Regions from separate parts of the Microbacterium sp. MYb64 genome, predicted to be linked through region 1. Evidence: predicted binding sites of a transcription regulator. Region 1 holds the regulator's gene; the other holds the start of a gene.

Region 1 (10,093 bases):
GCCAGGGCACGTCGACTTCACGTATGAGGTGTCCCGCTCGCTCGCGGCCTGCGAGGGCGCGATCCTCCTCGTCGACGCCGCGCAGGGCATCGAGGCGCAGACGCTCGCGAACCTGTACCTGGCGCTCGAGAACGACCTCACGATCATCCCGGTGCTGAACAAGATCGACCTTCCCGCGGCCGAGCCCGAGAAGTACGCGAAGGAGCTGGCCGATCTCATCGGCGGCAGCCCCGACGACGTGCTGCGCGTCTCCGGCAAGACCGGCGTCGGCGTCGAGGACCTGCTCGACCGCCTCGTGCAGGAGATCCCGGCCCCGGTCGGCGACGCGGACGCCCCCGCCCGCGCCATGATCTTCGACTCCGTGTACGACGCCTATCGCGGCGTCGTCACCTATGTGCGCATGGTGGACGGCAAGCTCTCGCCGCGCGAGCGGATCCAGATGATGTCCACGGGCGCCAACCACGAGTTGCTCGAGATCGGCGTCTCCAGCCCGGAGCCCGTGCCGGGCAAGGGCCTGGGCGTCGGCGAGGTGGGCTACCTCATCACCGGCGTGAAGGACGTCCGTCAGTCCAAGGTCGGCGACACGATCACGACCGCACGCAAGCCCGCGACCGATGCGCTGGCGGGCTACACCGACCCGAAGCCGATGGTGTTCAGCGGCATCTACCCGATCGACGGCAGCGACTATGCGGAGCTGCGCGAGGCGCTCGACAAGCTCAAGCTCTCCGATGCGTCCCTGCAGTACGAGCCGGAGACCTCGGTCGCGCTCGGCTTCGGGTTCCGCTGCGGATTCCTGGGCCTGCTGCACCTGGAGATCATCACCGAGCGGCTGTCGCGCGAGTTCGGGCTGGACCTGATCACGACCGCTCCGAGCGTGATCTACGAGGTCCTCACCTCCGACACGGGGGAGACGGTCACCGTCACGAACCCCAGCGAGTACCCGGACGGGCGGATCGGATCCGTCTCCGAGCCGATGGTGAAGGCGGCGATCCTGCTGCCCAAGGACTACGTCGGCACCGTGATGGAGCTGTGCCAGTCCCGTCGCGGATCGCTGCTGGGCATGGAGTACTTCTCCGAGGAGCGCGTCGAGCTGCGCTACATGATCCCGCTCGGCGAGATCGTGTTCGACTTCTTCGACCAGCTGAAGTCGAAGACGCAGGGCTACGCCTCGCTGGACTACGAGCCCGCGGGTTCCCAGGAGGCGGACCTGGTCAAGGTCGACATCCTGCTGCAGGGCGACAAGGTCGACGCGTTCAGCTCGATCGTGCACCGCGACAAGGCCTACGCCTACGGCACGATGATGGCCGAGCGGCTGCGCAAGCTCATCCCGCGGCAGCAGTTCGAGGTGCCGATCCAGGCTGCGATCGGCGCCCGCATCATCGCCCGCGAGACGATCCGCGCCATCCGCAAGGACGTGCTCGCGAAGTGCTACGGCGGCGACATCACGCGCAAGCGCAAGCTCCTCGAGAAGCAGAAGGAGGGCAAGAAGCGCATGAAGATGGTCGGTCGCGTCGAGGTCCCCCAGGAGGCGTTCATCGCCGCGCTCTCGGGAGACGTCGAGAGCAAGGACAAGAAGTAGGCGGCAGCCTCAGACGCCCGCGACGGCTCGGCGCAGTTCCTCGACGAGGGCGTTGCGCGTGTCCGCGGGGATGCGCTCCGAGGCGACCATCGTCAGCGGCAGCGGCGGGGGAGCAGGCAGGTCGAGCTCGCGGAGCTGCGACTCGGTCCGGTGGAACGCCGGCAGCGCCGTGATCCCCGCACCGGAGCGCACGGTCGCGAGCACGCTGGACAGGTCGAGGCATTCGCGCACGACCGTGCGCCGCTCGCCCGCAGGGGCAGCGAGGATCGCATCGCGCAGGGTGCACGGCGGTGAGAAGACGACGAGTCCGGCGTCGGAGGCGACTCCGGCCGCACCGAACCAGGCGAGCGGGACCGGGCCGATGTCGATGCGCCCTGGCCCGAGGTCGCCGTAGCCCAGGACGATGTCGGCGGTGTGCGCGCGGACGAACCGGCGCAGGCTGTCGGTGCGGTGGAACCGGAACCGGACTCGCCGCTCGGGGTGGCGGACGGAGAGCACCCTGGTCACCGTCTGCAGGACCGAGGCGTTGGCCATGTCGGTCGATGCGACCACGATGTCGTCCCCTGGTGTCCCGACGATCCGGTCGAGGGCCTCGTCGTGCAGAGCGACGATGCGGTGCGCGTCCCTGACGAGCGACTCACCGGCGACGGTGAATGCGATGCTGCGACCGCGTCGCTCGACGAGGGGCAGCCCCAGCGTCCCCTCGAGGCGCCGCAGGTGCGCCGAGACCGTGGGCTGCGAGAGGTGCAGCGCGGAGGCCGCCCGGCCGACGCCCGCGAACGCGGCGACGGCGATGAGGCTGCGCAGCTCCGCGATCTCCATGCTGCTCATGGATCCATCCTGCGCCACCGGGGCGAGCTCACCTGCTATCCATCAGGATTCGCGATGAGACGCGTCGAATGACGCGGCGAGCGGCGAATCTGGCGACATGACCAGAACGACCATCGCCGCCTCCGCGTGCACCATGGTGACGCTCTACGCGGTGAACTACGCGCTGACCTCGCTCGCCCTGCGCACGATGAGCCCTTTCCTGCTGCTCCTGCTGCGCTTCGGGCTCTCCGTGCTCGTGCTGCTCGCGGTGTGCGCGCTGCTCCGCACGCCCATCCCGCGGGGTCGTCTCCTTGCGGTCGCGGCCGGCGCGGGGCTGCTGTCGCAGGCGGGGCAGTTCGTCGGCACCTACTGGGCGCTCGGGCACGGCGTCGGCGCGGGGTTCACGGCTCTCGTGATCGCGATGAACCCGGTCGTCACCGCGCTGCTGTCCCGGCTGATCCTGCGTCGGCGCGCCTCGCGCCGTGCTCTGCTGTCGACCGCGCTGGGAGCGGCGGCGGTGATCGTCGCGTGCCTGCCGATCGTGCTCGCAGATCCGCGGATCGGGCCGGTGATCCTGGCTGTGGGCGGATCGCTCGTGGCGGTCTCACTGGGGGCGCTCTGGCAGGGGCGGTCGCTGCGCGAGGTCCACCCCGCGATGTTCACCCTGATCGGCGTCGTGGTCTCCACGCCCGTCGCAGGCGCGCTCGCGCTGACGGAGCCCGCGCGTCCTCCTTCCGGCTTCGCATCCTGGGCGCTCCTCGGCGGGATCGTCGCGATCGGCCTGGGCGGCACCGTCCTGTACTCGGCTCTCGTGCGCGCCGTCGGCGCCGACGCGGCGTCGATCCTGTTCAGCGTGATCCCCGCGGCCACGGCCGTCGCGGCGCTGATCGTGCTGGGGGAGCCGCTCTCCGTGGCCGGCGTGATCGGGCTCGTGCTCGGGGCGGCGGCCTCGGTGCTGCGACTCGGCGATGATCGCCCTCCGGCGGCGGATCCGATCGCCGAGGACCCGGCGCCCGACTCGCGCGCGCCCGCGCGAGCAGCATCCCAGCCTTAGGAGAACCTGGATGAGTCCTTCGGGCTCGGCCAGTAGTCTGGTTGTCATGCGTCGCGGGACATTCCGAGAAGGAACGGTGGACTATGCCGCCGTGGGGGCGACCCACGCGCCCGACCTGATGCAGTATCCGCCGGAGCGCAGCGTCCCCGCGGAGGAGTCCTGGCGGCTCGGCAGCGGCGAGGAGCGGTTCCGCACCGCCGGCGACGCGCTGCTCTCCTGGACGGCGCAGCGTGCGGCAGGGCTTCAGCTCACCGACGTGCGCCCGGCCTCGACCCCCGGATACGCCGGGGTCAGCTTCGACGCCGAGGGCGCTCCGATCGCCCCGAGCCATACCGAGGTCGAGCCGCGCTACGACGAGGACGGCACGCCCTGGGCGGGGCCGGGGATGACCCTCAAGCTGCATGGACGGGTCTCGGGCATGCGCGCGGACGCCGAACTGCGGGTGATCTCGGTGACCGAGCAGACGCACCGGATCGGCTTCGTGCTGGGTACGGTCGCCGGATCCGTCGTGAGCGGCGAGGAGTCGTTCGACATCGAGTGGAACGACGCCGACGAGGTGTGGTTCACCGTGCGCGCCTTCGACCGCCCGAACAGCTTCCTGTATCGCAGCTTCCCGTACCTGGTGAAGCGCCGCCGGCGCGAGCTGTTCGCACGGTATCTGCGCGCGATCTCCCCGCTGTACGCGACGCCCGTCTGATGGTCTCCTCCTGATGGCCGGCCCCCTGCCGCTCGGGGATCCGGCTCCCGCAGACGGCCGTCTGCCCGCCGATCTGCGGATCGACCCGGATGGCCCGTTCTCCGCCTATCTGCATGTGCCGTTCTGCCGTGTGCGCTGCGGCTACTGCGACTTCAACACGTACACCGCGTCCGAACTGCGCGGGGCGCGTCAGGACACGTACGCCGACACGCTGATCCAGGAGATCGCCCTGGCGCGCGACGTGCTCGCCGAGCGCGGTCCGCTGCGCCCGCTGAGCACGGTGTTCTTCGGCGGCGGCACGCCGACGCTGCTGCCGGCGGGCGATCTCGGTCGCATGCTCGGCGCGGTGATCGGGGCGTTCGGCATCGCCGACGGCGCCGAGGTGACCGTCGAGGCCAATCCCGACACGGTGACGCCCGCGGTCGCCCAGGAGCTCGCAGCGGCCGGCGTGACCCGCATGTCGATCGGCATGCAGTCGGCCGTGCCGCACGTGCTGGCGGCACTCGACCGCACGCACCGGCCGGAGAACGTGCGCACCGCCGTCGAGGCGGCTCGTGCCGCCGGGCTGGCGGTCAGCGTGGATCTCATCTACGGCGTGCCGGGGGAGTCGCTGGAGGATTGGCGCTCCTCACTGACGACTGCGATCGGCCTGGAACCGGATCACATCTCGGCCTACGCGCTGATCATCGAGGACGGCACCAAGCTCGCCCGCCAGATCCGTCGCGGCGAGGTGCCCGCCCCCGATGACGATCTGCAGGCGGACATGTACGAGCTCGCCGACGGCCTGCTGGGCGAGGCCGGCTTCGACTGGTACGAGGTGAGCAACTGGGCCCGCCGCCCGGCGGATCACGGTGGCGGGGATCAGCGCTCCCGCCACAACATGGCGTACTGGCGCGGCACGGACTGGTGGGGCTTCGGCCCAGGAGCCCACAGTCACGTCGCCGGCCTGCGGTGGTGGAACGTGAAGCACCCGGCCGCCTACGCGCAGCGGCTCGCGGCGGGGGAGTCTCCGGCCGCGGCCACGGAGCGCCCCGATGCCGAGGCCACCCAGCTGGAGCGGATCCTGCTGCGCTCCCGGATGTCGGAGGGGATGCCGCTCGACGCGATCGCGTCCGACGCCCGCACCAGGGTCGCGGGCCTCATCGCGGACGGCCTGGTCGACGCCGGCGCCGCCCTGCGCGGCACCCTCGTCCTGACGCTCCGCGGACGGCTGCTCGCCGACGCCGTGGTGCGCGCTCTGACTGACTGAGCGCACCGTCCGCGATCAGCCCTTCTCCGCCCGGAGCAGGTCCACCACGGCCGTCCGCCTCTGCGGTCCTACCACGGGATCTGCACCCGCGCCGTCGAACAGCGCCGCCGTGCGCTGCGCGCCGAACGTCGGCCAACCGGGATCGCCGTCGCGGATGAAGCGCACCCAGGCGTCGTGCATCGCCGTGGCCAGGGCCTGCGGCGGCGCGGAGCCCGCGATCTTCGCGCTCTCCGGATCGTGGAGGCGGTCGAAGACGAACGGCAGCTCGAGGGCGTGCGCCGCGCGCAGATCGCGCACGGGGCTGGGCCAGCAGAACTCGTACAGGAACGTGGGGGCGGTGCGGGCGCGCGCGGCCCGGGTGGCGGGCGCGCGCAGCAGCAGGTCCGTGGCGAGCTGGCCGAACACCTCCCCGGTGCTCGCGCCGGGATGATCGGCGCGCACCGCCCTGGCCGCCGCGGCGGGGATGCGCAGGGCGAGGCGCGCGAGCAGCAGCTTCGACGGCCGGATCCCCCTCACGGCCTCCGGCGGGAACCAGAGCCGGTACTCGTCCGTGTTGGTGCCGATCAGCAGCGGCACATCGACGTCGACGAGCGCCTCGTGCGGCGACTGCGGCAGCGACTCGGGATCCCGCACGAGCTGGAAGCCCGGCGCACCGCCGAGCGGGGAGGATCCGGCGGCCTGGGCGCGTCGCGCCTCGAGCAGGGCGTCCGGGGCGAGCGCCGCGAACGCCTCGCGCGTCGCCGGGACGCCCAGCCGCTTCGCGAGCTGGCGGGTCACGCGCCCGCCGCGCTCTGGAGTCTGCGCCTCGAGCGGGCCGGACTGCACGATCCCGCCGCGCACCAGCGCCCTGGTGTCGGGTCGGGAGAGGAGCGCGGCGACGAGCGCTCCTCCTGCGGACTCGCCCATGAGCGTGATCCGGCCGGGGTCGCCGCCGAACGCCGCGATCTCGTCGCGCACCCAGCGCAGGGCCGCCGCGACATCCTGGAGTCCCAGATTGCGCGGCGCGTCCGCGAGCACGGAGAAGCCCTCGGACCCCAGCCGGTAGTTGACACTGACGAAGACGAGGCCGTCCCGCGCGAACTCCGTGCCCTCGTACATCGACAGCGCCGCCGTGCCACGCTCGAGGGCGCCGCCGTGGATCCACAGCACCACCGGAGCGGCGTCCGCGCCCGCCGGCGTCCACACGTTGGCCGTGAGGATGTCGTCTCCGTCGATACGGAGGCTGCCGAGGATCTCCGCGGTCGCCCCCGCGTAGGGCAGCTGCGGAGCCGTCGGCCCGAACGCGGCGGCGTCGCGCGGCGCGGACCACTGCTCGACGGGCCGCGGCGACCGGAGGCGGCCCTCGCCGAAGGGCGGGGCGGCATACGGCACGCCGAGATACCGGTCGATGCCGTCTCTGCGTCGGCCGATCAGCTCGCCGGAGGAGATCCTTGTGCGCACGAGGTCCTGGTCCATGGCCACATCCTAGGGAGTGCCGCATCCTCGACATCCCCGGTCCCTGAGCCTGTCGAAGGGCCCGGCAGGATAGGATTGGCACTCAGGATGCACGAGTGCCAACGGTGAGGAGGAGCGATGGTCTCAGAACGCGGACTCCAGGTGCTCCGCGCCATCGTCGAGGACTACGTCGAGACGAATGAGCCGGTCGGCAGCAAGTCGATCGTGGAGCGGCACGCGTTCGGCGTGTCCGCCGCGACGATCCGCAACGACATGGCCCAGCTCGAGGACGAGGACCTCATCGCGGCGCCGCACACCTCCTCGGGGCGGGTGCCGACCGACAAGGGCTATCGCGTGTTCGTCGATCATCTCGCGCAGGTGCGGCCGCTCACGGCGGCCCAGCGCAGCGCGATCACGGCTTTCCTCGCGGATCCCGCCGACCTCGATGACCTCATGGTGCGCACCGTGCGCGTGCTCACGCGGCTCACGGGGCAGGTCGCGCTCGCGCAGTACCCGTCGTTCGCCCGAGCCCACATCACGCACGTCGAGCTCGTGGCCCTCGCCCCGAACCGGCTGCTGATCGTGCTCGTCACCGATGCAGGCGGCGTCTCGCAGCGGATCGTGCCGCTGCCGGTCGAGCTGGACGACGCCGAGCTGGGGCTGCTCCGCGCGGTCATCACCGAGCTGCTGACCGGCCGCTCGGTGCGCCGCGGCGCGGAGCGCGTGGAGGCGGCGGCGGAGACCTCGTACGGCCCTCGGATCGACGCCGCTCGTGCCGCTGTGCTGCGTGCCGTCGCTGAGGAGCTCGCGGAGTTCCGCCAGGAGCGCCTGGTGATGGCGGGGGCGGCGACCCTCGCCCGGCGCGAGCACGACTTCCGCGGCAGCATCCACCCTCTCCTCGAGGCGATCGAGGAGCAGGTGACGCTGCTGCGGCTGATGAGCGAGATGCGCGTCGACGAGCACGGTCTCGCCGCGAGCATCGGCACGGAGAACGCCGCGTTCGGCCTCGGCGAGGCATCGATCGTGGCGAGCGACTACGTGACGCACGGCGGCACCGCACGCGTGGGCGTGATGGGGCCGACCCGGATGGACTACCCGAGCAACCTCGCGGCGGCGCGGGCCGTGGCCCGCTACCTGTCGAGGCTGCTCGAAGAGGACGAGTCCGGCCGCTGAGCGGCCGCAGAACACACGCGCCGCCGCCTGGCGGCCCGGAAAGGCGATGGTGACGGATCACTACGAGGTCCTCGGCGTCTCGCGCGATGCGAGCGAGGACGAGATCAAGAAGGCCTATCGGCGGCTCGCACGTCAGCTGCACCCCGATGTGAACCCCAGTGAGGATGCGGCGGAGCGGTTCAAGCTCGTCACGCACGCCTACGACGTGCTGAGCGACGCCGACTCGCGACGCCGCTACGACATGGGCGGCGACCAGAACGGCAACGGCGGCTTCGGAGGGTTCGGCGGCTTCGGCGACATCTTCGAGACCTTCTTCGGCGGCGGAGGGGCGCGCGCCGCGCGTCCTCGTTCGCGCCGGGAGCGCGGTCAGGACGCCCTCGTCCGCGTCACGCTCGAACTCGGCGACGTCGTCTTCGGCGTGCACCGGGACATCGAGGTGGACACGGCCGTGCTCTGCGAGACGTGCCAGGGATCCTGCTGCCAGGAGGGCACCTCACCCGTCACCTGCGACATCTGCGGAGGTTCGGGTCACGTCCAGCAGCAGGTGCGCAGTCTGCTCGGCAACGTCATCACGACCGCGCCGTGCGGCTCCTGCGAGGGCTTCGGCACGACGATCCCGTTCCCGTGCCAGACCTGCAACGGCCAGGGCAGAGTGCGCTCGCGTCGCACGGTGGGGCTCGACATCCCGGCCGGCGTCGAGACCGGCCTGCGCCTGCAGCTGCCCGGATCCGGTGAGGTCGGCCGCGCCGGCGGCCCGAACGGCGACCTGTACGTCGAGGTCACCGTCGCCCCGCACGCCCGGTTCAGCCGCGACGGCGACGACTTGCTCGCAACCCTCGAGGTCGCGATGAGCGATGCGATCCTCGGCGCCACGACCACGATCGAGTCCCTGGACGGATCCGTGGATCTCGAGATCCGCCAGGGCCTGCAGTCGGGCGACGTGCTGACGATCAAGGGCCGGGGCGTCACGCCGCTGCGCGGAAGCCAGCGCGGCGATCTGCGCGTGGGCGTGCAGGTGCTCACCCCGACGAAGCTCGACAACAAGGAGCGCCAGCTCATCGAGGACTTCGCCAAGCGCACCAAGGCGCCGGCGCCGAAGCTGGCCGAGTTCCACCAGGGGCTGTTCTCCAAGCTGCGCGACCGCTTCCGGGGCTGATCCGCGATGGCCCTGCACTTCGTGACGCCCGACGCGACCGCGGCGACGGCCGGATCCGTCGTGGCACTCACCGGCGCCGAGGCCAAGCACGCGGCCGTCGTGCGCCGGGTGCGGATCGGCGAGCCGATCACGCTCGGTGACGGGGCCGGCACCTGGCTCGAGGGCGAGGTCGCCTCGGCGGCACCGGGTCTCGTCGAAGTGCGCATCTTCTCGAGACGGCAGGATCCCCGTCCCGACCCTCGGATCCTGCTCGTGCAGGCGCTCGCGAAGGGCGACCGCGACGAGCTCGCGGTGCAGGCGGCGTGCGAGCTCGGCGTCGACGAGATCGTGCCCTGGCAGGCGGCGCGCAGCGTCTCCCGATGGGAGGGCGCCAAGGCGGCGAAGGGCCGGGAGCGCTGGTCGACGATCGTGCGCGAGGCCGCCAAGCAGGCGCACCGGTCCTGGATCCCAGAGGTCGCCGACGTCGAGACGACCGCGGATCTGGTGCGCCGCGCGGCCGCGCAGCGCGTGCTGATCCTGGATCCCACAGCCCCCGCGGCGCTGTCCGCCCTGGTCCAGGACGAGCGCGACCTCGTGCTCGTCGTGGGGCCGGAGGGCGGGATCGCACCGGAGGAGATCGATCGGCTCGTCGCCGCCGGCGCCGAGCGCGTGCTGCTGGGCGACACCGTGCTGCGCACGTCGACCGCAGGCCCTGCCGCGATCGCGGTCCTGAACGTGGCGCGCGGGCGCTGGTAGTCCGCCGTCGCGCAGCACCGCGCCGATAGACTGGGCCGCATGAGCGAACCCTCGATCTTCACGCGCATCCTGAACGGGGACATCCCCGGCGAGATCCTGCTCGAGACCGACGACGTCTTCGCGATCCGCGACATCAACCCGCAGGCGCCGCTTCATGTGCTCGTGATCCCCAAGTCCGAGCAGTTCCGCGATGTCACAGAGCTCGC
Region 2 (10,093 bases), on a different contig from region 1:
CCGACCGGGGAGTTCCCCGGCTGCTGCTCGGCGGCGGCGTGATCGCGAACCGCCGACTGCGCGAGGTCGCGCTCGCCCGTGCGGCCGAGGCGGGGGTCACGGTGCGGATCCCGCCGCTGTCGCTGTGCACCGACAACGGCGCGATGATCGCGGGGCTCGCGGCCGAGCTCATCGCTTCCGGTCGACAGCCCTCGACGCTCGCGTTCAGCGCCGACTCGACGCTGCCGGTCACCGAGATCCAGGTCGCCGAGGACCGGGCCTCCGCCGAGGACGCCCCCGTCCGCGCCGGCCTCGAGGTCGGATGATGTCGACCGAGGACGGGAAGGACCCGAAACGCTACACGCGGCTGCCGACGGCGCCCGTGCCTGTGGGCATGGAGAGCGGCCCGCAGCTGGACGGCGGGGTGGAGCCCGAGGATCTGGAACTCGACCGCGACGGCGCGGCGGTGGTGCATGAGGAGTGGCACCCCACGGACGGCACCGAGACCCCGGCGCGCTCCTCCGCCGAGCCCAGGCTCGCGCCATGGGCGCTGCTGTCGGCGATCGTCGCCCTGTTCGCCTCACTGTTCGTCGGCTGGGGGATTCCGGTCGCGATCGTCTCGGTGATCGCCGCGATCATGTCGCTGCGCCGGCCGGGGGAGAGTCGCGCGGTCGCCGTCTGGGCGCTCGCGCTCGGGATCGTGGCGACGCTCTACAGTGCAGGGTGGCTCGTCTGGGCCGGATACCGGTTCGGCTGGTTCGGGTAGCGGCATGACGGATCCGGGTCACGGTGAGGAGCGGCGCGAACTGGAGCGCCGTGCCTTCGGGAAGGACGGATCCGGACTGAGCGAGGCCGAGGCCGCGCGTCTGGCGGAGCTGCGCCGCGAGGACGCCGCCCGCCGCGATCCGATCCCCGAGACGGGCCTGATCCCTGAGCCCGCCCTGATCCCTGAGCCCGCCCTGATCACCGGAGCTCTCGACGGGACCCGGCCCATGACGCCCGCCGTCGCCGTCGCGGCCTCGACGCCCGGACTCGCCCCGTCCGCCGTCGCCGACTCGGCATCCGAGGGACCGGCGGCTCCCGAGAAGACACCGCGCACGCCGATCGGCCGCCTCCGTGCCGAGGTCTCGGCCTGGCTCGCGACCGGTCGCTGGAAGCGCCCGCGCTACCTCATCGGCGGCCTGATCGCTCTGCTCCTGGTCGGAGTCCTGATCGGCGTCGCGATCCCGCGACCGCCGGATGTCGGACTCGCGCTGCGGGCGGGCGAAGGCGAACGACGGGACAAGGTCGCGGAGCGCGCCGACTTCGACCCCGGATCCCTCGCCCTGCTGGCCCGCTCCGACCACGCGCTGCTCTGGTACGCGACGCAGTCCCGCGGCGATCTCCTCTGCGCGATCATCGACGTCAAGGGGTCCCCGCCGCAGCACAACTGCCTGCCGCGACGCGCGATTCGCGAGCAACCGCTCGACGTGACGAGCCAGAGCAAGCCCGGTGCGGACGGCAACGTGGCCGGCGACCAGGGCGCCGTCACGCTGAGCGGGACGGGGGCGCCCATGGGGTCTCTCCAGCACTGGTCCTTCGCGGCGAATCCCGACCCGGGGCTGAGCCCCGAGGAGACCGCGATCTGGAAGCGCGTCACGTCCGAGAACGGATTCAAGGCGACGATGATCGCCGGGCGCATGAGCGGGATCCCCATCTGGGTCGGCTATCGGGACCAGGGCGATCTCTGCCTCATCGTCGAGGACGGGCAGACCTACAAGGACTGCGGACAGCGGTCCGGAGTCGCTTCACCGTCCCGCTTCGGGACGGATGAGGCTCCGCCCACCCTCGTCCTGGATCTGCCGGCGACCGACCAGCACGTCGCCTACCGGATCGAGTACTGGACCGGATTCTCGTCGTACCTGGTGGTCACCGCGAACCCGGATCCGCAGCCGACGCCGCCGTTCGGCCTCAAGCCCGTGGCCTGAACGCTCTCAGACCCGGTCCGCCAGGATCGCGTGCCGCTTGTCGCCCACGCGCACGAGGATCAGGGTTGCCTCGGCCGACCCGCGCAGGGTCAGCTTCTTGCGGAATGCGGCCGGATCCACGTCCACGCCGCGCTTCTTGATCTCAAGGCGGCCGACCCCGGCCTTCTTCAGCGCCGCCGAGATCGCCTTCTGGTTCATCGGCAGCACCTCGCGCACACGGAACGAGGCTGCGAACGGACTGTCGGCGGGGGAATCCGACGTCAGGTAGGCGATGTGCGGATCCAGCATGCCGGCGTCGAGTCGCCGGGCCAGGTCGCCGATCAACCGGGCGCGGATCACGGCGCCGTCGGGCTCGTGCACGTAGGCGCCGAGCTCGCGCACCTCCGCGTCGTCGGTGTCGGCGGCGGCGGTGAGCTCGTGCGCCCTGTCGCCGCGGATCACGAGCGCCGCGCGCCGCACGCCCTCGCGCGCGAGGGCTCCCGACCACAGCACGAGTTCGACCACGTCGCCGTCGGCGCTCACCCACTGCGCCTCGACGTCGGCGGGGATCGCGTCGCGGTCGTGCGCGGGGCCGAGCTTGATGCCGGTGGGGATCCGCTCCGCGAGCGCGAATGCCCAGTCCAGCGAGGGGGAGTAGTCGTCGGCGGCGACGCGGCGGGTCTCGGAATGCCCCGCCGTGCGCCGGGCCGGATCCAGCCACACGGCCGCGGTCCCGGGGTGCGAGGCCGTCGACGGGGCGGGAGCGTGGTCCTCCGCGAACCCGTGCCGCACCTCCGCGTCGGATCCGAACGGGGCGAGGTTGTACGCGGCCAGTGCCGCTGTCACCTCGTCGGCGTCGACCGCCGTCACCCCGAGGCCCGCGCCGGCGAAGGCGAGCGCGTCGCCGCCGATCCCGCAGCCGAGGTCCGACACGTGCGCGATCCCTGCCGCGCGCATCCGGCCGGCATGCCGTGCGGCGACGCCGAGCCGCGTGGCCTGCTCGAGGCCGGCGCGGGTGAAGAGCATCCGGTCCGCGAACTCCCCGAACTTCGCGGTCGCCCTGGTGCGCAGCCGCGCCTGGCCGACCACGGCCGAGACGAACTCGGGCGAGTGCCCCTCGGCGCGCAGCCGCATGACCGCGCGGGCGGCGGCATCCGTGGACGCGATGGGCCCGAGGGCGTCGAGCATCCGCAGCGCCTCGGGCGTCAGCAGCGTTCGCAGTTCGCTCATTTCCACGCGGTCCAGGCTATCGACGTCGTGGCTCGCCCCGGCACCTGCCGCGAGTGCGGGGGATCCTGCCGAATGCACGGGATCCCCGCGAATGCACGGGATCCTGCCGAGTACACGGGATCTTCGCGCGAACAACCCGTGCGCTCGGTGACAACCCATACGCACGCAGGGCGGGACGGCGACAACCCGTGCGATCGGCGGCGCACGGGCTGGCACTCTGATTGCGGGAGTGCCAGCGATGTGCCTAGACTGTGGTTAGCACTCTCAGGCTGAGGGTGCTAATCAGTCTTGAACCGTCAGAAAGAGGTAGACCGTGTCGGTTTCCATCAAGCCGCTCGAGGACCGCATCGTCATCAAGCAGGTCGAGGCCGAGCAGACCACCGCGAGTGGCCTGGTCATCCCCGACACCGCCAAGGAGAAGCCCCAGGAGGGCGAGGTCGTGGCCGTGGGCCCCGGCCGCATCGATGACAACGGCAACCGCGTCCCGCTCGACGTCACCGTCGGCGACCGCGTGCTCTACAGCAAGTACGGCGGCACCGAGGTGAAGTTCGGCGCCGAGGAGTTCCTCGTGCTGTCGGCGCGCGACGTGCTCGCCGTCGTGGTGCGCTGAGCACCCTTCGAGTTCTCCAGGGAGTACCCCGCCGCGTGCGGGCCGGTTCCTGACGAAGGCCCGGATGCCTCGCATCCGGGCCTTCGTCGTCCCTCCACCTCCGAGTCGTCCCCCTGAGCGGACGCCAGGGCCTCCGCTCGCGGGGACGACTCGGAGATAGCCGGCGGCAGGCCGACATGGCCTTGCGCGGCAATAAGGTTGACCGGTGACCACCACACCGCGCAGCGCCCAGACCGTGGGCGTCGCCTCCGCGATCGGGGCGTACCTGCTGTGGGGCGTGCTGCCGCTGTACTTCCTGCTGCTCCGGCCCACCGAGGGGTGGGAGCTGGTCGCTTGGCGGGTCGGGCTCTCGTTCGTGTTCTGCCTCGTCCTGCTGGCGATCACCCGCGGGTGGAAGCCGCTGATGGCGATCGTGCGGCAGCCTCGGCTGCTCGCCCTCACCGCGCTCGCCGGAGTGCTGATCTACATCAACTGGCAGGTTTTCGTCCTCGCGACCCTGAACGGCGAGATCGTCGAGACCAGCCTCGGCTACTTCATCAACCCGATCGGCACGATGCTGCTCGGCGTGTTCGTGCTGAAGGAGAAGCTGCGCCGGCTGCAGTGGGTCGCGATCGGGATCGCGACCATCGCGGTGCTGGTGATCGTCTTCGCCCACGGCACCTTCCCGTGGATCGCGCTGTCGCTGACCGCATCCTTCGGCATCTACGGACTGGTGAAGAAGAAGATCGGCCCCTCGGTCGACGCCCTGAGCGGCCTCACCCTCGAGTCGTTCTGGCTGCTGCCGGTCGCCGTCGTGCAGCTGATCGCCGTCGGGCTCACCACCGGCATCACGATGGGAGCCAACGGTCCGCTGCACGCGGGTCTGCTCGCCTTCGCCGGCGTGGCCACGGCCGTGCCGCTGCTGCTGTTCGCCGCGGGCACCCGCCGGATCGGGCTGACCGTGATCGGCATGATCCAGTTCATCACCCCGATCATGCAGTTCCTCGTGGGCGTGCTCGTGATGCACGAGCCGATGCCGGTCGAGCGCTGGATCGGGTTCGGGATCGTCTGGATCGCGATCGCCGTGTTCCTGATCGACCTCGCGCTCGCCACCCGCCGGATGCGCGCGAACCGCGGTGCGATCGCGGAGCCGAACCCCGGCACCGACACGATCCCCGTCCCCTGATCCCCGACCCGCGCTGCGTCCGCCGACGGCCCCCGTCCGAGACGCACGTCACTTCTCCGTGATCGGCTGCTCCTTCTAGAAGGGAGTGCGTCGACCTGCCTTCAGCAGTCGTCCACGGAAGAGGGCCTGTCCGCGTCGCTGCGCGTGATGCGACGGGAAACGGCTCTGATCCCGAACCGGAGGGGCGCGGACGCGACGTCCGCACCGGTTCGGGCTGGATGCGGGGGAAGCCATGGGGACGCGCGGAGAGCTGGTTCAGCGACTGCCGCCCGCCGACGAGACCCTTCGGCGCCGGGACGCCGGTGAGGGCGGGGAGCGCCCGGGTCCCGCCGCCCCCTCGACGCGCATGATCCTCGGCGCCAACACGATCGCGGTGCACGGCCTCCGCGCCGGCGGCGATCGCACGTCGGGGGTCGCCTCCGGCCGGATCAAGCTGCTCATGGTGCGCGGAGGATCCGTGCGGATCCCGTCCGGGGGAGGATTCGTCGACCTCCATGACGGTCAGGGCCTCCTGGTGATCGGCACCGCTTCGGTCCGGATGATGCCGTCGAGCGATGGTGAGATCATCGCGGTCGGCATGCCCGTCGATGCGCTTCCCGGGCTGTCGCTGACGAGGAACTCCGCGATCGCCATCGAGGATGCGGCGCTGATGCGTCCGATCGGTGCGTTCGCGCATACTGTCCACGGGGGAGATCCGCTCGATGCGCTCTCGCGCGAGCGTTTCGCGGGGATCCTCCGCGACCTGGTCCTGGTCGCCGTCCGGCGAGCGATCACCGGCATCGCGTCCCCTGCCCCCTCGCTCCGTCAGCGCGCCACCGCGATCCTGCAGCGGCGCTTCGCGGATACCGGTCTCACTCCTGCGCGCGTGGCCGCGGAGCTGCACGTGTCGCTGCGCCAGCTCGAGCGCGAGTTCCAGCCGTCGGGCAGGACCATCCGCCAGGAGATCCGCAGGATCCGGGTCCTGGCCGCGGTCGCCCTGCTGCAAGGCGACCGGAGCGCGGAGCTCACGATCGATGCGATCGCGGTGCGGGTCGGTCTCAGCAACGGTTCGAGCCTCGCCAGGGCGACCGCGGCGGAGGGCCTGCCCTCACCGTCGCGCGTGCGCGCCCGCGGCTCGGGCGGCGGTGTTCCGAGCCGCGCTCACACCTGACACGACCGGCTCGGCACACGGAGCGACCAGGTCCGAAGACCCGGGACGAGACGGGCGGATCGCCGGATTGGATACCGGAGGGCCACCGCTCCAGCACCCGAGGGGCGGTAACAGCGCCGCCGTACGCGGACGCCGACAGAACTGGAGCAGAAACATGACCGAGAACCTTCCTGCACGCGACGTGTCGCGCCGTGCGATCGTCAAAGGCGCCGCGTGGTCGGTGCCGGTGATCGCCGTCGCGGCGGCGACGCCGCTCGCGGCCGCCAGCGAGACGGCGCCGGAGGCGAACTACGCGGAGGTGACCGCCACCGCGAACCCGAAGGTCGGCACCAACCCGAACTTCAAGATCCAGGGGCAGTACACCGATGGCGCGAACTACGTGGACGGCGCCCTCAAGGCGGGCACTCTCGTCACCTTCACGTTCGCGAACGGTGCGACAGCGGCCTCCTACTCGGGGCTGTCCGGGCTGTCGTTCGTGAGCGGCGATCCTGCGACCGGCGGTCCGGTGATCTTCCAGGTCACGTCCACCACGACCAGCCAGGTCAAGGTCACGTTCAACAATGTGGCGCCCGTGGGCGGCGCCATCATCGCCGAGGTGCTCGGCGGCACGGGCACGGCCACCATCACCGCGTGAGGTCGCCGAGGGCTGCGGTCCTCCCACCCGGCCGCCGTTCTCAGGGACGGCGGCCGCGTCGGTTTCCCGGGGGTCCGCTCCGCGAGCTCCATTCCTGGGAATACCGCACCTCTGGCGGCGCTTAGAATCGATACACGCGCGCGAGAAGAGGAGCCCCGCAACCCATGGAGCAGCACGACCCGTTCGGTTTTGTCGGATTGACCTACGATGACGTTCTGCTTCTGCCGGGGCATACGGATGTGATCCCGAGCGAGGCGGACACCTCGTCGCGCGTGACGCGCCGCATCTCCGTCGCGACGCCCCTGCTCTCCAGCGCCATGGACACCGTGACCGAGGCGCGCATGGCCATCGCCATGGCGCGCGAGGGCGGCCTGGGCATCCTGCACCGCAACCTGTCGATCGCCGATCAGGCCGCGCAGGTGGACCGTGTCAAGCGCAGCGAGTCCGGCATGATCACGGATCCGATCACGACGACCCCTGACGCGACGATCGCCGAGGTCGACGCGATGTGCGCGAAGTACCGCATCTCCGGCCTGCCGGTGGTGGATCCCGACGGGCGCCTGCTCGGCATCGTGACGAACCGCGACATGCGGTTCGTCTCCGGGTCCGCGAAGCAGACCACGCTCGCCCGCGACGTGATGACGAGCGAGAACCTCGTGACCGCGCCCGTCGGCGTGGCCGCAGAGCAGGTCATCGCGCTCTTCGCGAAGCACCGCGTGGAGAAGCTCCCGCTCATCGACGACGGCGGCAAGCTCGCAGGCCTCATCACCATCAAGGACTTCGACAAGAGCGAGAAGTACCCGCTCGCCACGAAGGACGACCAGGGCCGCCTTCGGGTGGGCGCCGCGATCGGCTTCTTCGGCGATGCCTGGGAGCGCGCCGAGGCTCTGCGCGACAAGGGCGTGGACGTGCTCGTCGTCGACACCGCCAACGGTCAGTCCCAGGGCGTGATCGACCTCGTCAAGCGGCTCAAGGCGGATCCGTCCTTCGCGCACATCGACATCATCGGCGGCAACGTCGCGACCCGCGAGGGCGCTCAGGCGCTCGTGGACGCCGGCGTGGACGCCGTCAAGGTCGGGGTCGGCCCCGGTTCCATCTGCACCACGCGCATCGTCGCGGGTGTCGGCGTTCCTCAGGTCACGGCCGTGTACGAGGCGTCGCTCGCCGCTCGCCCCGCCGGCATCCCGGTCATCGCGGACGGCGGCCTGCAGTACTCGGGCGACATCGCCAAGGCGCTCGTCGCCGGTGCCGACGCCGTGATGCTCGGCTCCCTGCTCGCCGGCACCGAGGAGTCCCCGGGCGAGATCGTCTTCCAGGGCGGCAAGCAGTTCAAGCTGTACCGCGGGATGGGCTCGCTCGGCGCGATGCAGACCCGCGGCAAGCAGACGTCCTACTCGAAGGACCGCTACTTCCAGGCGGACGTGCCCAGCGACGACAAGCTCATTCCCGAGGGCATCGAGGGCCAGGTGCCCTACCGCGGCCCGCTGGCCGCTGTCGCGTACCAGCTCGTCGGCGGTCTTCGCCAGTCGATGTTCTACGTCGGTGCGCGCACGATCGAGGAGCTCAAGACCCGGGGCAAGTTCGTCCGCATCACCGCGGCCGGGCTCAAGGAGTCGCACCCGCACGACGTGCAGATCGTGGTCGAGGCGCCGAACTACAAGCGTTGAGTCCAGATCGGGTCGATGCCGCGCAGCGGCGTTGACGCGGCTGGACTCAAGGTGGAGCGCCCTTCGTCTCGCTCCGCTCGCTCAGGAACCGGACGCGCGAAGCGCGACCGCGCCGAAACCTCCGATGACGAAGGCCCCGGATCCTCACGGATCCGGGGCCTTCGTCGTCCCTCAGGCAGAGACGGGCTCCGCCTCGGCAGACTCCGTCTCGGCCACGACCTCTCCGTCCGTGTGGCCGCCCTTCCCGGCAGGCAGCCAGAACGCGATGACGGCGGCGACGAGCAGCACCGCGGCTCCCGTGAACACGGCAGGGCGGGCGGCGTCGACGTAGTGATCGGGCAGCAGCTGTCCGCCGGCGCCGACGAAGATCGCCGTCATCACGGCGGTGCCGAGGGCGACGCCCAGCTCGCGGAGCGTGGAGTTCACGCCGGAGGCCTTGGCGTGGTCGACGAGGCCGAGCGTGGCGAGCAATGCCGTCGCGGAGGGGGCGAACACGAGCCCCATGCCGATGCCGGCGAGGATGAAGGGTGCGACGAGGTCGGCGTAGGGCACGTCCGTGGCGAGGAGCGCGGCCAGCCAGCCCAGCGCGACGCCCTGCAGCAGCAGGCCCGTGACGAGCAGCACCCGTGTGCCGACGCGAGGGGCGATCAGGCCCGCGAGCGGCGCCACGAACATCGGTGCGAGCGTCCAGGGCGTGGTCTGCACGGCGGCCTCGAGCGGGGTGGCCCCCTGCACCACCTGCAGGAACTGGATGAGGATGAAGACGGATCCGAACGTTCCGAAGCTGAACGCGAAGCCGACGACGTTCGTGATCGAGAACGACCGGTCCCGGAAGAGCCGCAACGGCATCAGCGGCGCGGCCGAGCGCAGCTGCCAGATGAGGAAGGCGATCATGAGCGCGCCGCCCAGGGCGAGCTCGGCGATCACGCCGACCGTGTCCCAGCCGTCGTCGTTGCCGCGCACGATCGCGTGCACCAGCGCGAGCACGCCGCCGGCCGCGAGCACCGCGCCCGGCACGTCGATGCGCACCCGCGCGCCGAAGTCGTTGCTGAGCACGATCAGGGCGAGGGGGATCGCGATCACGGCGATGGGCACGTTGATCCAGAAGATCGCCTGCCAGTTCCAGCCCTCCATGATCGCGCCGCCGATGAGCGGTCCGACGGCGACGCCGAGTCCGGAGACGCCGCCCCAGATGCCGATCGCGAGCGGGCGTCGTGGGGCCGGCACTGCTCCGGTGAGCAGGGCGAGGGAGAGCGGCATGACGGCGGCCGCGCCCAGTCCCTGCACGGCGCGGGCGGCGATGAGCTGGCCCGGATCTGAGCTGAGTGCGGCGAACAGCGAACCCGCCCCGAACAGGGCGATGCCGAGTGCAAAAACGGTGCGGCGGCCGAACCGGTCGCCGAGTGCGGAGGCGATGAGGATCGCCCCGGCGAACGCCAGCGTGTAGGCGTTCACGAACCACTGCAGCTGCTCGATCGTGGCGCCCATCTCGCGGTGCAGCACCGGGAGGGCGTTGGTCATGACGAGGTTGTCGAGGGTCGCCATGAACATCGGCAGAGAGGCTGCGGCGATGATGAGCGCGACCGGGCGCGAACGCCGTGGCATCAGGGCGGACCGGCTCCGGCGAGCGGCCGGTGCGGGCGAGGGAACGGTCATGGGAAGCTCCAGTTGTAATTGGATGATTACTAGCGCTGGAGTCAATGTAGTAATCG

Evidence for each region. Region 1 encodes HrcA, which represses chaperone genes, less so after heat shock. Its sites were predicted from a motif close to TTNGCACTCGNNNNNNNCGAGTGCNAA; they were not measured.
Region 2: a site for HrcA is predicted at 3,365-3,391, ahead of groES (co-chaperone GroES). Genes of this name have one in related genera too.

The regions. Positions count from the first base shown of each region.
Region 1 covers NZ_PCOW01000025.1:32,153-42,245, forward strand. Annotated here, with positions in the region: gene lepA (translation elongation factor 4) at 1-1,579, shown strand, start outside; gene CQ044_RS17170 (LysR family transcriptional regulator) at 1,589-2,410, opposite strand; gene CQ044_RS17175 (DMT family transporter) at 2,508-3,443, shown strand; gene CQ044_RS17180 (DUF1990 family protein) at 3,490-4,140, shown strand; gene hemW (radical SAM family heme chaperone HemW) at 4,154-5,389, shown strand; gene CQ044_RS17190 (carboxylesterase/lipase family protein) at 5,405-6,844, opposite strand; gene hrcA (heat-inducible transcriptional repressor HrcA) at 6,962-7,996, shown strand; gene dnaJ (molecular chaperone DnaJ) at 8,046-9,152, shown strand; gene CQ044_RS17205 (16S rRNA (uracil(1498)-N(3))-methyltransferase) at 9,159-9,887, shown strand; gene CQ044_RS17210 (HIT domain-containing protein) at 9,927-10,093, shown strand, end outside.
Region 2 covers NZ_PCOW01000001.1:145,004-155,096, forward strand. Annotated here, with positions in the region: gene tsaD (tRNA (adenosine(37)-N6)-threonylcarbamoyltransferase complex transferase subunit TsaD) at 1-305, shown strand, start outside; gene CQ044_RS00725 (hypothetical protein) at 305-745, shown strand; gene CQ044_RS00730 (hypothetical protein) at 750-1,946, shown strand; gene CQ044_RS00735 (class I SAM-dependent methyltransferase) at 1,953-3,161, opposite strand; gene groES (co-chaperone GroES) at 3,469-3,765, shown strand; gene rarD (EamA family transporter RarD) at 3,971-4,930, shown strand; gene CQ044_RS00750 (AraC family transcriptional regulator) at 5,163-6,080, shown strand; gene CQ044_RS00755 (hypothetical protein) at 6,235-6,714, shown strand; gene guaB (IMP dehydrogenase) at 6,879-8,381, shown strand; gene CQ044_RS00765 (DHA2 family efflux MFS transporter permease subunit) at 8,553-10,037, opposite strand.